2 regions of the Actinoplanes sp. GCM10030250 genome follow, and region 2 is predicted to be linked to the other one. Evidence: riboswitches for the same ligand, from Rfam matches in the RefSeq annotation. Region 2 holds a riboswitch; the other holds the start of a gene.
The links. A riboswitch is a leader RNA that binds a small molecule or an ion and turns the genes downstream of it on or off. The one in region 2 is predicted to bind cyclic di-AMP.
Positions count from the first base shown of each region.

Region 1: it holds a riboswitch for cyclic di-AMP, as region 2 does, so the genes downstream of both, ACFQV6_RS12810 (coiled-coil domain-containing protein) here and ACFQV6_RS28940 (C40 family peptidase) in region 2, are expected to answer to the same signal.

Region 1 is NZ_JBHTDO010000007.1:206,833-214,222, forward strand. It holds gene ACFQV6_RS12805 (glycoside hydrolase family 65 protein) at 1-1,718, shown strand, start outside; gene ACFQV6_RS12810 (coiled-coil domain-containing protein) at 1,779-2,810, opposite strand; cyclic di-AMP (ydaO/yuaA leader) riboswitch at 2,815-2,949, opposite strand; cyclic di-AMP (ydaO/yuaA leader) riboswitch at 3,158-3,294, shown strand; gene ACFQV6_RS12815 (coiled-coil domain-containing protein) at 3,293-4,330, shown strand; gene ACFQV6_RS12820 (ABC transporter ATP-binding protein) at 4,360-5,133, opposite strand; gene ACFQV6_RS12825 (ABC transporter permease) at 5,126-6,022, opposite strand; gene ACFQV6_RS12830 (TetR/AcrR family transcriptional regulator) at 6,212-6,811, shown strand; gene ACFQV6_RS12835 (Atu4866 domain-containing protein) at 6,946-7,365, shown strand.
Region 2 is NZ_JBHTDO010000026.1:54,853-62,242, forward strand. It holds gene ACFQV6_RS28925 (TVP38/TMEM64 family protein) at 115-819, opposite strand; gene ACFQV6_RS28930 (type 1 glutamine amidotransferase) at 962-1,675, opposite strand; gene ACFQV6_RS28935 (MurT ligase domain-containing protein) at 1,665-2,885, opposite strand; cyclic di-AMP (ydaO/yuaA leader) riboswitch at 3,274-3,449, shown strand; gene ACFQV6_RS28940 (C40 family peptidase) at 3,489-4,268, shown strand; gene mraZ (division/cell wall cluster transcriptional repressor MraZ) at 4,896-5,327, shown strand; gene rsmH (16S rRNA (cytosine(1402)-N(4))-methyltransferase RsmH) at 5,567-6,691, shown strand; gene ACFQV6_RS28955 (hypothetical protein) at 6,931-7,390, shown strand, end outside.

The DNA of each region.
Region 1 (7,390 bases), on a different contig from region 2:
GCGACCTGCGGATGGCCGCGGCCATGGAGCACCTGGTGGAGACGCCGGGCCGGCACGCCATCACGACCGAGGGGCACCCCGACTGGCTGCGGACCACCGTCGCCTGCCGGCTGGAGCCGGGTCAGAAGCTGCGGGTCGTCAAGTTCGCGGCGTACGGGTGGTCGAGCATGCGCTCGCTGCCCGCGGTGCGTGACCAGGTCGGCGCCGCGCTGGCCAGTGCACGCCTGGACGGCTGGGAAGGCCTGGTCGAGCAGCAGCGGGAATACCTGGACGCGTTCTGGGACCACTCCGACGTCCGCGTCGAAGGTGACCCGGAGGTGCAGCAGGCCGTCCGATTCGGCCTCTTCCACACGCTGCAGGCCGGTGCCCGGGCGGAGCAGCGCCCGATCGGCTCGAAGGGCCTCACCGGCCCCGGGTACGACGGGCACACGTTCTGGGACGCCGAGACGTTCGTGCTGCCCGCCCTGACGTACACGCAGCCCTCAGCGGCGGCCGACGTGCTGCGGTGGCGCCACTCGACGCTGGACCTCGCCCGGGAGCGGGCACAGACGCTCGGCCTGCAGGGCGCGGCGTTCCCGTGGCGGACCATCCGCGGCCAGGAGTGCTCCGGTTACTGGCCGGCGGGCACGGCGGGCTTCCACATCGGCGCCGACATCGCCGACGCGGTCCGGCGGTACGTCCAGGCCACCGGCGACTACGACTTCGAGCGTGAGGTCGGCCTGGAGCTGCTTGTCGAGACCGCCCGGCTGTGGCGCTCGCTGGGTCACCACGACCGGCACGGGCGCTTCCACATCGACGGCGTCACCGGCCCGGACGAGTACACGGCAGTGGTCGACGACAACATCTACACGAACCTGATGGCGCAGCAGAACCTGATGACCGCTGTCGACGCCTGTAAGCGGCATCCCGACCTGGCTCGCAAGTTCGGCGTCGACGACGAGGAAGCGGCGTCGTGGCGGGACGCGGCGGCGGCGGTTGCCATCCCGTACGACAAGGAACTCGGGGTGCACCAGCAGTGCGAGGGCTTCACCCGGCTCCAGGAGTGGGACTTCGAGAACACTCCGCCGGAGGGCTACCCGCTGCTGCTGAACTTCCCGTACTTCGACCTGTACCGCAAGCAGGTGATCAAGCAGGCCGACCTGGTGATGGCGATGTACATCCGCGGGGACGCGTTCACGCCGGACGAGAAGGCGCGTAACTTCGCGTACTACGACGCGCGTACCGTACGCGACTCTTCTCTGTCCGCCTGTGTGCAGGCCGTCATGGCAGCCGAGACCGGCCACCTGGAGCTTGCCCACGACTACCTGGGCGAAGCCGCCCTGATGGACCTGCACGACCTGCACCGCAACGCGCGGGACGGCGTGCACGTGGCGTCGCTCGCCGGTTCCTGGATCGCGCTCGTCGCCGGCCTGGGCGGCATGCGCGACTTCAACGGTCAGCTCAGCTTCGCGCCGCGACTGCCCAGCCGGATCAACAACCTGGAGTTCTCGCTGCTCTGGCGCGGTCTGCGGCTGCGGGTGAACGTGACCTCCGAGGACGTCACCTACTCGCTGCGCAACGGCGGCGGCTCGGCCCGGCTGACGCTGCTGCACCACGGCAAGGAGACCGAGGTGACCCAGGTGCGCCCGGTGACCATGGCGATTCCGCCGGCGATCCCGGTCGGTCCCGCGCCGTCGCAGCCGGCCGGCCGGGCACCGGTGCGCCGCGCGGTGCACTGACCCCAGCGGAAACGAGAAAGCCCCCGTCCTCGAGGAGGACGGGGGCTTTTCCGTGAGGTTCTAGAGCATCGATACGTGCACGTGGTCCGTGTGGTCACTCGGGCCGCTGTACGAGCGCCACTCGTTCGTCGCCGGGAACCAGATCTGCTTGTACCAGATGACGTAGTAGATGCCGAGCTTGTCGGCGTTACGCACCAGGAACGCGGTCAGGTCGTTGCCGTACCGCATCATGTCGTCGTTGTGCGCAGCCGAGAATCCGCTCTTCTGCAGAGACCAGTCGCAGGCACGGCCCTTGGGGTGCTCGAACGGCCCGCCGTTGCGGTGACAGCCGACGAAGCGTTTGAAGTTGGCCTTGCGCACTTCCTTGTACATGTGGAGGGTGCGCTTCGTCACGCAACCGCTCGTGGTCTCGTCCCTCTCGGTGCACCCCTCGCTGGAGAAACCGCCGCTGGCGTTTCGAGGCGCGGGGGAGGCCTCCTTCGACTTGGCGTCGACGAAGCCCCGGGTGATGGTCTTGTTGATGCCGGTACCGCCGCCCAGCAGGTCGAGCTGCTTGTCGGCGGAGTCCTTCTGCTTCTGCAGGATGGTCAGCTGCTGCTGCTCGTTCTTGAGCTCGGCATCGAGTTTCGTCTTGCTCTCGGTGACCGTGGCGATCGCCTCGTTGAGCTCGTGCAGCTTCTCGTCGTGGAGCTTGTTGATCTCCTCGAGAGAGATCGCCTTGCTCATGAAGTCGTTCGACGAGCTGGCCTGGAGCAGGAAGCCGACGGCGCTGAGGTTGCCCGTCTGATACTGCTGCCGCGCGATCGAGTTGACCTCGGGAATCAGAGCGTCCCGGCGGCTCTCGGCGGCCTTGATGTCACCGGCCAGTTTCTTCTGGTTCTTCCGGGATTCCGCGACGGCACCCTTCGCGGCGACATAGCGCCGGTTGGTCGACTCCATCGCTGTGGATAAATCGGCGTTGCCCTCCTCCTCGGCGGTCGGCGAACTACCTCCCGGGGCCGCGGACGCCGATGTGGCGGGTGACACAAACAGTGCCGTAGCCACGAGGGGCGCCAGCGCAAGCGTCAGCCACCGGCGGGGACTTGCGGTCATCAACCGTTCCTTCCTTGTCACCGCCGACCGAGTTAGCTGACGGGTTCGGGACGGAAGCAATCCCTACCGCATACTGCGGATTCACCCCAGTGACCTGGTTCCCCGGCTCGCCTTTCGGGCGATTGGGCGGCGGCCTGCCGGCAACTCGGGGGCGGTGCCGTCCTGGCAGGACCGGAGTGGAGTTTACCCGAGATATCGCCGCGCATCAGGTCCCAAGGAACCGCGAAAATTGTTACCTGTCAACGACTTTCTGTAATCGCATCACTTCATGTGGTGATGCAATTGCGCTGCGTACGAGAACTGTCGATCTGTCGATGCAGTGGGTATGGTCGGAGCCGGTTCCCGCCAGGGGGCCGCCGCCTAATCGCCCTCGTGGCGAGCCGGGGAACCACATTTCCCCATGGGGTGAATCCGCGTTCGCGGTAGGGATTTCCTTCGTCCCGAACCCGTCAGCTAACCCGGCCGGCGGCCGACGGAAGGAAATGCCAGTGCAGGATCAGACTGCGCGGCGATTGGCAGCGGTCATGGCGCTGCTCGTCGCCGTGTGCGGGCTGGCCGTCGCCGCGTCGCCGGCCACCGCGGCCCCCCGTCCCCTCGCCGCGCCGGGTGAAAACGGCGACGACGGTGAGGGCGGTTCCAAGTCCCTCATCGAACAACTCGAAGACGCCTCCAGCGGTTACGTCAAGGCCAAGGCGAGTCTGAAGAAGTCCAAGCAGCAGCAGACCGACCTGACCGCCGAACTCAAGCGCCTCGACGCCGCGCTCGGCCCCCAGCAGGACGCCCTCGACGAGATCGCGCAGCAGGCCTACACCTCGGGCCGGATGGGCACGTTGTCCGCCCTGGTCACCGCGAACTCGACGGACAGCTTCCTGGACCGGGTCGAGACACTGGCCACCGTGGCGGCTCAGCAGAACGCCGCGATCGCCGACCTCAAGACCACCCGCAGCGACCAGCAGCGGGCCAAGATCGCCATCGACACCGCCGTCCGCGACCAGCAGAAGCAGGTCAATGTGATGGCCAAGCGCAAGACTCAGGCCGAGACCGCGCTGAAGAAGGCCAACCAGGGCGCGGACGCCGGCCAGTCGGGTGACGGCGGCGGCAGCGCCTCGGCCGACCCGGCGCCGAGCAACGCCGGCAACGGCTGCTCCGAGGACGACCCGACAAGCGGCGGCTGTATCACCCCGCGCACGCTGCACGCGCTGAAGCAGGCGAAGTCGGACGGCTTCACCCGGTATGTGCACTGCTTCCGCGAGCAGAACAGCGGTGAGCATCCCAAGGGCCGGGCCTGTGACTTCGCCGCCGACAAGAGTGGTTTCGGCGGCGATGCCACGGGTGCGAGCAAGACGTACGGCAACAACCTGGCGAACTACTTCATCAACAACGCCGAGAAGCTGGACGTGCTCTACGTCATCTGGTTCCGGCGGATCTGGCTACCGAGCAGCGGCTGGAAGTCCTACAGCGGGGCGGGTGGCGACCCGTCCAGCGACCACACCAACCACGTGCACCTGTCGGTGAACTGAGCCGGTGAACTGATCGCGCGGTACGAGGCCTACTTACGCATGTAGGCCTCGTACTCGCGCAACACCTCGTCGGTCGGCCCGTCGGCCCGGATCTCGCCGGACTCCAGCCATATGCTGCGGTCGCAGGTGTCCCGGATCGACTGCTCGCTGTGGCTGACCAGGAAGACCGTGCCGGCCTCGGCACGCAGCTCACGCACCCGCGCCTCGCTGCGGCGGCGGAACTTGGCGTCACCGGTGGCGAGGGCCTCGTCGATGAGCAGGACGTCGTGCTGCTTCGCGGCGGCGATGGAGAAGCGCAGCCGGGCGGCCATGCCGGAGGAGTAGGTCCGCATCGGCAGCGAGGAGAAGTCGCCCCGCTCGTTGATGCCGGAGAACTCGATGATGCCGTCCTTCTTCGTCTTCACCTCGGCCGGTGACATGCCCATCGCCAGGCAGCCCAACTCGACGTTGCGCTCGCCGGGCAGCTCGTTCATCAGCGCGGCGTTCACGCCGAGCAGCGACGGCTGGCCGGAGGCGTAGATCTTCCCGCGGGCCACCGGCAGCAGGCCGGCAACCGCCCGCAGCAGGGTCGACTTGCCGGACCCGTTGCTGCCGATCAGCCCGATCGCCTCGCCCCGGTAGGCCACGAAGCTGACGCCCTTGACCGCGTGCACCTCGCGGACGTTCGCGCCCTTGCCACCGGTGACCAGCCGCTTGAAGCTGGCCAGCGGGCTGCCACTGCCTGGCGAGGCCGAGCTGTGCACCTTGTAGATGATGTGGGCCTTGTCCGCGATGACGGTGGGAACCCGCTCGTTGTCAGCCACGGCCGTAGCCCTTCTCTCCGCGCCAGAAGTAGACAAAACCGCCGATGCCCACGAGCACCGTCCAGATGACCGCCTGAGTCCAGAGCAGCGCGGGCGGGCCGGCCAGCTTCACGTCCTCCATCAGCGAGTGGCGCATCAGCTCGATGAAGATCAGCAGCGGGTTCGCCTGGACGACCGCCAGCTTCCAGCCCTGCAGGTGCTCGGAGAAGAGCGAGACCGGGTAGAGCACGGCGGAGCCGTACATCCAGAACCGCATGATGAACGGAATCAGCTGCTTGACGTCGCGGACCTTGGCACCGAACTTGGCCGCGGCCAGCGCGAGGCCGGTGTTGAAGATCGACTGGAGGAACAGCACCGGGATGACGAGCAGCCATTCCAGGGTGATCGGCTCACCGGTGATCAGCACGATGCCCATCAGGACGAAGAGCGCCACCACGAAGTTGCGGATCTCCACCAGGGCGACCGACAGCGGCAGGCTCGCTCGCGGGAAGTGCAGCGCGCGGATCAGGCCGAGGTTGCCGGTGATCGCGTTGATGCCGTTCTGCACGATCGACTGGGTGAACTGGAACACGAACACACCGGCACAGAGGTACGCGATGAAGTTCGTGACGCCCTCACGGCCGCCCAGGATCACGCCGAAGATCACGTAGTAGACCGCGGCGTTGATGATCGGCGTGAGGACCTGCCACACCGTGCCGAGTTTCGTGGTGCCGAGCGCGGACGACATCTTCGCGCTGGCGTGCGCCTGGATGAAGTGCCGGTAGGACAACAGCTGGCGCGTGTACTCCATGAGGCCGGGCAGGCGGCCCGAAGCGCTCAGGCCGTGCCGGCGGGCCAGCTCCTTGGGGGAGAGCCCGGTGCCGGCGTCGGCAACCGCCGTCTCTGGCATGGGGTGGTGCTCCGATCTAGTCGGCCCGTGGGAGGCAGCGGGTTCCGATGGCTTGCGCGAGAACACAGCTAGCAGCATGACAGGGACCCACTGACGCCGATGGGACGGGGTCGTATCGACGTGAGTTTCGACGGTAGCTGACCAAACGGCGGAACGCAACCGTTACGTCGTAGCGCTATAGTGAACTGTGTGGCGACAGTAAAGCGCGCACCTGCCGGAGCGGCGGTGCTCCGAGGCGACATCACCGTGGCGATCCGCAACGCGGTCATGAACGAGTTGGCGGAGGTCGGCTACGGCCGATTGTCCATCGAGGCGGTGGCCCGCCGCGCGGGGGTCGGCAAGACCGCAATCTACCGCCGGTGGAGCAACAAGCTCGAGATGGTCATGGAGATCATTTCGGATGTTGCGGAGCGTAAGGTTCCGCTCCCCGACACCGGCAGCTTCGCCGGCGACCTCGAGCTCCTCATGATGATCGTGAGCCGGGCGCTCCAGCACCGGATCGCCTCGCAGATCATCCCGGACCTGATGGCCGAGGCCGCGCGGAACCCGCAGATCGCCGAGACTCTGCAGCGAGCCCTGCGGACCCACCAGCAGGCCGTCGGGGACAAGCTGGTCGGACAGGCCGTCGCCCGCGGCGAGCTGCCCGCCGGCACGGACGCCGACCTCGCCGTCGACCTGATCCTCGGCCCGCTCTACTGGCGGCTCGCGGTCGCACGGCAGCCGCTCGCCGACAACGACCTGGAGAGACTGACCGCGGCTGTCACGGCGGCACTGAAGACCACCGGCTGAGGCGCTGAGCCGCAAGGCGTTGCGGACCACCGGCGGAAAGCCACCGGTTCGCAACCCGGGAATCACTGCGCCGCGGGCGGCGGGGGCCGAAGAAAGAGGCTGACCCCGACGCCATCCCCCGGAGCCGGCCACAGATGACCTCCCTCAGCGAAGCCCCAGTCGACGCGAACGTGCTCGACATCACAACTCTCGACACCGCGATTCTCGACGCGGTTCGGGACACCACAGTCCTCGACGCCGCCGCGCTGCTCGCCCTCGCCATGGGCGGTGCGCCCGACGTCGGCATCCACCCCCGCATCGACCGTCCGAAAATCGTGACGGACACGGCAGTGGTGGTGGGTGCCTGGCGCAGCCTCGACGGCGTGGTCCGGCTCCGGTTGCGGCTGGACGGCACCTACGCCGGTGAGGTGGCCGGCCGGCGCCGCCAGGCTCGCGGCACCTACCAGATCGACGGGACGTCGGTGTTCCTTCATGACGAGTCCGGCATCAGCACCCCGATCGCCGTGCACGAGGGCGAACTCGAGATGGCCGGGCACCGCCTCCTGCCGGTGTAGCGCCCCGGCCCGGTGGCCGCGATGC
Region 2 (7,390 bases):
GCTGCCGGCTTCGTGCGGGTTTGTGGGGTTCGGGCTGGGTCAGCAGGGGACTGCGGACGCGGCGGCTCCGGGCTGGGCGGCTGCGGAGGCGGGCTGCGGACGCGGCGGCTGCGATCAGGCGGCGGCTGCGACGGCGGCTGCAGAGGCGCGGCGGGAGGTGTAGCGCCAGCGGAGGACGATGGCGGTGGAGAGGGCGAAGCCGATGGCCGCGGGGGCGAGGGTGGCGGCGTTCATGTCGCCGGGGGCGGCCACGGCGGCGCCGATCACGGCGTAGGTGACCGTGGAGGGGATGGCGGCGATCGTGGTGCCGAGCAGGTAGCGCTTGCGGCAGACGCTCGTGGTGCCGTAGGCGTAGCCGACGAGGCCGAACGGGGCCAGCGGGAGGAAGCGCACCAGCAGGACGGCGGCCAGTCCCCGGCGGTTGAGCCAGCCGTCGAGGCGGTCGAGGCGGCTGCCGGCGCGGGCCTTCAGGGCGCCGCGGCCTGCCCAGCGGCCGGCGTAGTAGGTGGCGGTGGCCGCGATGATGGCGGCCGCGAGGGCTGCGATCGCACCGGTGGCGGCGCCCAGCAGGAGGCCGCACAGGAGGGTGATCGCGGTACGGGGTACCAGCACCGAGAGCAGCAGCCCGCCCACCACTGCCACGGCGGCGGGTGCGCCGGGGCCGAGGTTGTCGACGCTGGTGCCGATGTCGCGCAGAGGGAGCGTGGCGGCGGCTACCGCGAGGGCACCCACCACGACGCCGAGCATGCCGAACCGGGCGAGGCGGCGCTTCCAGCTGATCGGAGCGCCCTCCGCCCCAGCCGCAGCCTCGGGGGCCACAGCCTGGGGAGCTGTGGCGGATGGCGCAGCGTGAGCAACTGCCTGAGGGTCCGCGGAGTCAACGCCCCGCGGGGCGATCAGGATGTCGGTCATGCAGGCATACCGCCCCAACTGTCGTCGGTTCAGGTCAAGGTCTAGCGGGTCAGGCCGGGGTCGCGGCGGCGAGCCGTTCGCCCCTCAGCCGGTCGGGCCAGGTGTCGTCCAGGGGCGCAAGCCTATCCGCGCCGGTGGACCAGTTCAGTAGCAGATCGGCTATCGCTGGGTTGCGGGCGAGCGCCGGGCCGTGCGAGTAGGTGCCGAGGATCTTGCCTGCCCAGGCGCCTTCGGTCTGGCCGTCGTTGCCGACGCCGGCGGTGACCCGGGCCAGTGGTGCGGCGTGCTGGCCGAGATGCGTACGACCGCCGTGGTTCTCGAAGCCGGTGAGCGGCGGCAGCCCGAGCCGGGGGTCGATGTCGCCGCGCAACTCTCCGACGGCCCGGGTCTCGCCCCGGTCCGAGGAGATGTCGAGCAGGCCGAGCCCGGCGACTTTGGCCCCCTTGGCGAAGAACGAGTGACCGAAGAGTTGGTAACCGGCGCAGATCGCCAGCACGGCGGCACCCTGGTTGACCGCCCGGTGCACGCCGCCGTCGGCGATCAGGCGCTGCGCGGCGAGGGACTGGGGGCCGTCCTCGCCGCCGCCGATCAGATAGATGTCGGCGGTGGTGGGCATCTGCTGGTCGGAGCGGACCTCGTAGGTCTCGACCGGGATGCCGCGGGCCGCCGCCCGGTGCGCCAGGATCAGCAGGTTGCCCCGGTCACCGTAGGTGGACAGCAGGTCGGGGTAGATCCACACGATCCGCAGGGCCTCAGTTGACACGGTCCAACTCCGCTCGGATGTCCTGGAACGCCGTGTAGTTGGCGATCACTTCGAGGCGGCCGGGGGGTACGGCCCGCAACGCCTCGTCGAAACTGAGTACGTGCCGGAACGGCACCTGGTTCACCTCGAGCCGGACGGCGAGGTCATACGCACGGTCACCGGTGATCAGCACGGGGCGGGTGCGCAGCGGTGCGAAATCGACGTCCCACAGCCATGAGGTGTCCAGGCCGTCGGGGTCGCGTGCGTTGATGGAGAGCAGCGTAGGGGCATGATCAGCCATGTCGAACGCCTCCAGCCAGCTGGCCGGGTTCTTCGCGAGCAGCAGCCGGATGTTGCGCCCGTCCCGATCCACCTGTGCGTAACGGCCGGCGATCGACGTCACCCGGGAGAGGCGGGGGAGTGCCTCTATCGGGCGCACCCCGAACTCGGCCGCGACGGCGAGAGCGGTGGCCGCGTTGCCGACGTTGACGCGGCCCGGCAGCTGGAGTTTCACCATGTGCCAGTCGCCGCGCGGGTCGATCACGCCCTCCTCCTCGACCGTCCAGTTCGGCCGGGGGCGGCGCAGCGGGCAGCCGGCGCACCACCAGTCGCCGTTGGCCCGCTCGATCGGGTGGCCGCTCTCCGGGCAGACGAACGAGTCGTCGTGCCAGCGCTGGCCGGCGCTGAACCAGGTGACCTGCGGGCTGGTGCTCGCCGCCCAGACCACCATCGGGTCATCGGCGTTGGCGACCACCCGGATGTCGGGGTGGCCGGCGAGTGCCGCTTTCCACAGCTGCGCCATCATCGCCACCTCCTTCGCCCGGTCCAGCTGGTCGCGGGAGAGGTTGAGCAGCGCCACCACCCGGGGGTTCGTGGCGTCGATGACCTGAGCCAGGTAGTGCTCGTCGACCTCCAGCACGGCGAACGGGGTGTGCCCCTCCTTCGCCAGCGCCGAGGTGTGGCCGGTCGGCATGTTGGCGCCGAACGAGTTGGTGGCGACCCGGCCGAGATAACCGACAGCGGCCGCGGTGAGCCGCGTCGTGGTGGTCTTGCCGTTGGTGCCCGAGACGAGCGCCACGGCCCGGCCCGACGCGAGATGCTTGAGCAGGTCGGGGTCGATCTTGAGGCCGATCCAGCCACCGATCACCGAGCCGTCGCCGCGTCCCGCGGCCCTGGAGAGCGCCGCAGCGGTCTTCGACACGGAGGTCGCGACCTTGGCGATGAGAGGCAATTTCCCGTCCGTCACGCCAGCGAGGGTACCGGACGCGAAGGTTACGACCAGTTGCCAGACCATCAAGATCATCGCACGGTCGGTGTTTTGGCCGGTCCGGGCGTTTCGGTCATGTTGCGAGACGGGGCGAGACTATTTGTGTGTTCTGTTTCACCCGTAACCTTCTACCTTCTGTGCCCGAGTGACCGCATTGAGTAATGGCATTTGTCTCGCGGAGGTAACAAACTGGACATGACCGTTTATGCCAATTACTCAGGGTGACGATGCGCACGGTGACGATCACGCCCGGATTCAGGTAGCAAGGTTGGGCCGGGAGCAACCGCTCACCGGTCGCGCCGGACTGGTTCACGCCGAGCCCTGCCCCGTTCCGGACGGCGCGATCACCCCAAGCACGAAAGCATCAGGCATCAGGGGGCAGGGACGGGGAACCCAATATCGGTCCTCCCGCACCGCGGCATTCCGCGTGGTGCATTGGGGGACCTCGGGGTGAAGCCGCTTCGGCGGCCGGGCAACCTTCCCGCCCGAACCCGACAGCTAACCTCGCAGGCGTGCCGGAGGGAATTCTCTACCGTGCACGAACACAGTTCGCGCCGGGGCCGTCGCATGTCCGTCGGTACCGGCACTGTCGCACTGTCTCTGGGTCTCTGCCTCTGCGCCGGTCAGTTGGTGGCCACTTCGGCCGCTTCTGCCGCCGCTCCCACCCCGGTGGCCGCGGCCGCCGCGGTGAAGGTCACGCCCAAGCTGGCCGCTACCAAGGTCAGCACCCGGAGCCTGAAGTGGGGCTCCACCCTCAAGGTCACCGCCAAGGTGATCGACCCGCGTACCGGCAAGATCGCCAAGGGCACGGTCCGGCTCCAGGGCTACAGCAAGGGCGCCTGGCGGACGTGGGACACCGAGACCGTTCGCAACCAGAACGGGACGGTCACGCTCAGCGCGAAGCCCCAGGCGACCGCGTGGACCCGGACGATCTTCACCGGGAACGGCTTCAACCAGGTGACCACCAATAAGATCAAGGTCTCCGTGAAGGCCAGCGGCGCCAAGGTTCTCGCCGAGGCCAAGAAGCACAAGGGCGCGCTGTACAAGTTCGGCGCGTCCGGGCCGAAGCGTTTCGACTGCTCCGGCTTCACCAAGTACGTCTACAAGAAGGCAGCGGGCAAGAAGCTGCCGCACAAGGCGAACTCGCAGCAGCGGTACGGCAAGTCGGTCGCCAAGAGCAACAAGAGGGTCGGCGACCTGATCGTCTTCCGCAACGGGTCCTACGGCTACCACGCCGGGATCTACGCCGGAAACGGCTACGTGTACGACTCGCCGCACACCGGTGCCCGGGTCGGCAAGCACAAGATCTGGAACAAGAACTATGTGGTACGCCGCCTCGTCGCCTGATTCGGCGCGCGTGGCAAGCACGTAGTAAGCAAGCACGTAGTAAGCAAGCACGTAGTAAGCAAGCACGTAGTAAGCAAGCACGTAGTAAGCAAGCACGTAGTAAGTAGGACAGCGCACGTAGTAGGACATGAGCACAGCGCACCTAAGTAAGTAAGGTGTAGCGCGACGGTGTGGTGGCATCGTCCGCTGAGCAAGAATCGACGCCTGTGGGGCGTGACCCGAGTCCGGGTCACGCCCCACAGGCGTTCCTGCGTTCGGCGGTCCGCCGGCCCCACTTTCCTCCCCGCGACCCTCCCCGAGGCCCCCACTTTCCTCCCCGGCGGGCGAAAAACGGTCCGCGAAGCCCGGAATCGGCGGACTTTTCGGCCCTCGTGCGCCCGATGTCGGAAACCGGACCTCGTTGATCATGCTCTGACCCTCCACTGCGCCCCACCGCCCTTGAACTGGGCTTTCGTCCGCGAAAACGGCTCGCGAGCGTTCGCTTTCGGGTTGCAGGTGGAGGGAAGTGGAGTAGAGTGGAGCGCAGTGGCAGGGCAAGGAAGTTCACCGAGGCCTGCCGGCCCGAGTTGACAGGCGGACCGTCTCCACCGCGAAGGAGCGGGCGCCACGGCAAGGGGGGAAGGGCCGATGTTCCTCGGCACGCACACCCCGCGCCTCGACGAGAAGGGCCGGCTGATCCTTCCGGCGAAATTCCGTGATGAGCTGGCGGGAGGTGTCGTGATCACCAAGGGGCAGGAGCGCTGTCTTTATGTGTTCCCGATGCCGGAATTCCAGCGCATCGCCGGTCAGCTGCGTGAGGCGCCGGTGACGAACAAGGCCGCCCGGGCTTACAGCCGGGTGTTCTTCGCCAGCGCGCACGACGAGGTTCCCGACAAGCAGGGCCGGGTCACCATCCCGGCGCACTTGCGGGATTACGCGAGCCTCGGGCGCGACCTCGTGGTGATCGGAGCCAGCACCCGGGTCGAGATCTGGGACAAGCAGTCCTGGGACGACTACCTCTCGGCCAGCGAGGAAGACTTCGCTGACATCGAGGAGGGGGTGCTGCCCGGCGGACTGTAGGGCGTGGCACCTCGGTGGGCCGCCGGCGCGGCCCGGACGCCACTGCCGCCGTACTGCGAGATCTCCAGCCGCTCCCGCTCCTGGCGCCTCTTCCCCGGCGCCAGGCGCGTGTCCGGGGCCGGGCAAGTCCGGGCCGGGACATGAGCGGATGGGGATCTGGCGGTACGGATGGGCGGCCGGGCCGGTACGGCAGGGAAACAACCGGGTGAGACGCATCAAGTGGGGCAGTGGGGGTCGTCATGGGGGAGCCGCGGGGCATACACGTTCCGGTGCTGCTCGAGCGTTGCCTCGAGCTGCTCGGTCCCGCCCTCGCCCTGCCGGGTTGCGTCCACGTCGACTTCACGCTCGGGCTGGGCGGGCACGCCGAGGCGGTGCTGGAGCGGTTCCCTGACGTGGTCCTGATCGGACTCGACCGGGACACCGAGGCACTCGCGCACTCACGGCACCGGCTGGCCCGCTTCGAGGACCGCGTCCACCTGGTGCACGCGGTCTACCACGAGTTGCCGCGGGTGCTCGGCGAGCTCGGCATCCCGGCGATCCACAGCGGACTGTTCGACCTCGGGGTCTCCTCGTTGCAGCTGGACGAGGCGGATCGCGGCTTCGCGTACTCGCAGGACGCGCCGCTGGACATGCGGATGGACCAGTCCCGCGGCGCGACGGCCGAGGAGGTCGTCAACTCGTACGAGCCGGGTGAGCTGGTTCGGATCCTCCGGCAGTACGGCGAGGAGAAGTTCGCGCCGCGGGTCGTCTCGGCGATCGTGCGGGAGCGGGCGAAGGGCCGGATCACCTCGACGGCGCGGCTCGCCGAGCTGGTGAAGGACGCTATACCAGCCGCCGCGCGCCGAACGGGTGGAAATCCCGCAAAAAGGACGTTTCAGGCACTACGCATTGAGGTGAACGGCGAGCTCGAGGTCCTCGAGTCAGCGGTTCCGCATGCTTTGGACGCTCTGGCGCCCAAGGGGCGACTTGTGGTGATGAGTTATCAATCACTGGAGGACCGGATCGTCAAGCGCGCGCTCACCGCGAGGTCGCGCAGCACCGGGCCGATCGACCTGCCGGTCGAGCTGCCCGGAACCGGTCCGACGCTGCGGCTGCTCACCAGGGGATCCGAGCCGCCCAGCGAGGCGGAGGTGGCGGAGAACCCGAGGGCGGCCTCGGTGAAGCTCCGCGCGGTGGAACGGATCGGCGAAGAGCGGATCGGCGAAGAGCAGGGACAGGCGTTCAACCGGGCATCGGGGGCCGGCCGCGAACGGCCCCGGGTGTCGGGGCCCGCGCGGGAGGGGAAACCGGAGCAGCCCCGGGAGACAACGCGTGGGGGACGAGGGCGGTTACGCCCGGGGGCGACTCAGCAGGGGGAGGGATGAGCATGAGCGAGCGTTACGACGCGCCGCGGTCGGGGGGCCGAGCGGCGCAGTCGCGTAACACCGGGGGCGGCCGCGATGCGCAGAGCGGGGAAGCGGGCGCCCGGGGGACTGGTGCTCGGGGAAAGAGCGCTCGGGGAGCTGGTGCACAGGAGGCGAGCGCCCGGGGGACTGGCGCTCGGGTGACTGGCGCCCGGGGGGCGCGTCAGTCGGCGGGCCGGGCCGACACGCGCCGGTCAGGGATGCGGAGTGACGAGACCGGGCCGGTGGAGGGTACCGCCGCGCTGGCGCTCGAGGTCAGCGATCTGCGGGTCACCGCCGACACTCCGCGGCCGGGGGATCGGCCGAAGCTGTGGGTGGCGCCGCCGCTGCCGATCCGGGCACCGCGGGCGACCTTCGCCGCGGCCGTGATCGCCGTGGTGCTCATCGGTGTGCTCGGCATCCTCTTCATCAACACCAAGACGATGGAGCAGTCCTTCCGCCTGAACGCTCTGCGCAAGGAGAAGGCCGCTCTCGACAAGCAGCACCAGAGCCTGCAGCAGCAGCTCATCCAGGCGTCCAACCCGGGCAACCTGCATGCCGCGGCGCGCCGGCTCGGCCTGGTGATCGCGGACGCGCCCGCCATGATCCGGCTGCCGGACGGGAAGATCGTCCGCCCGCCGACGCCGGGTCGTGGCAAGGTCGCGGTGACCGCCCAGGATT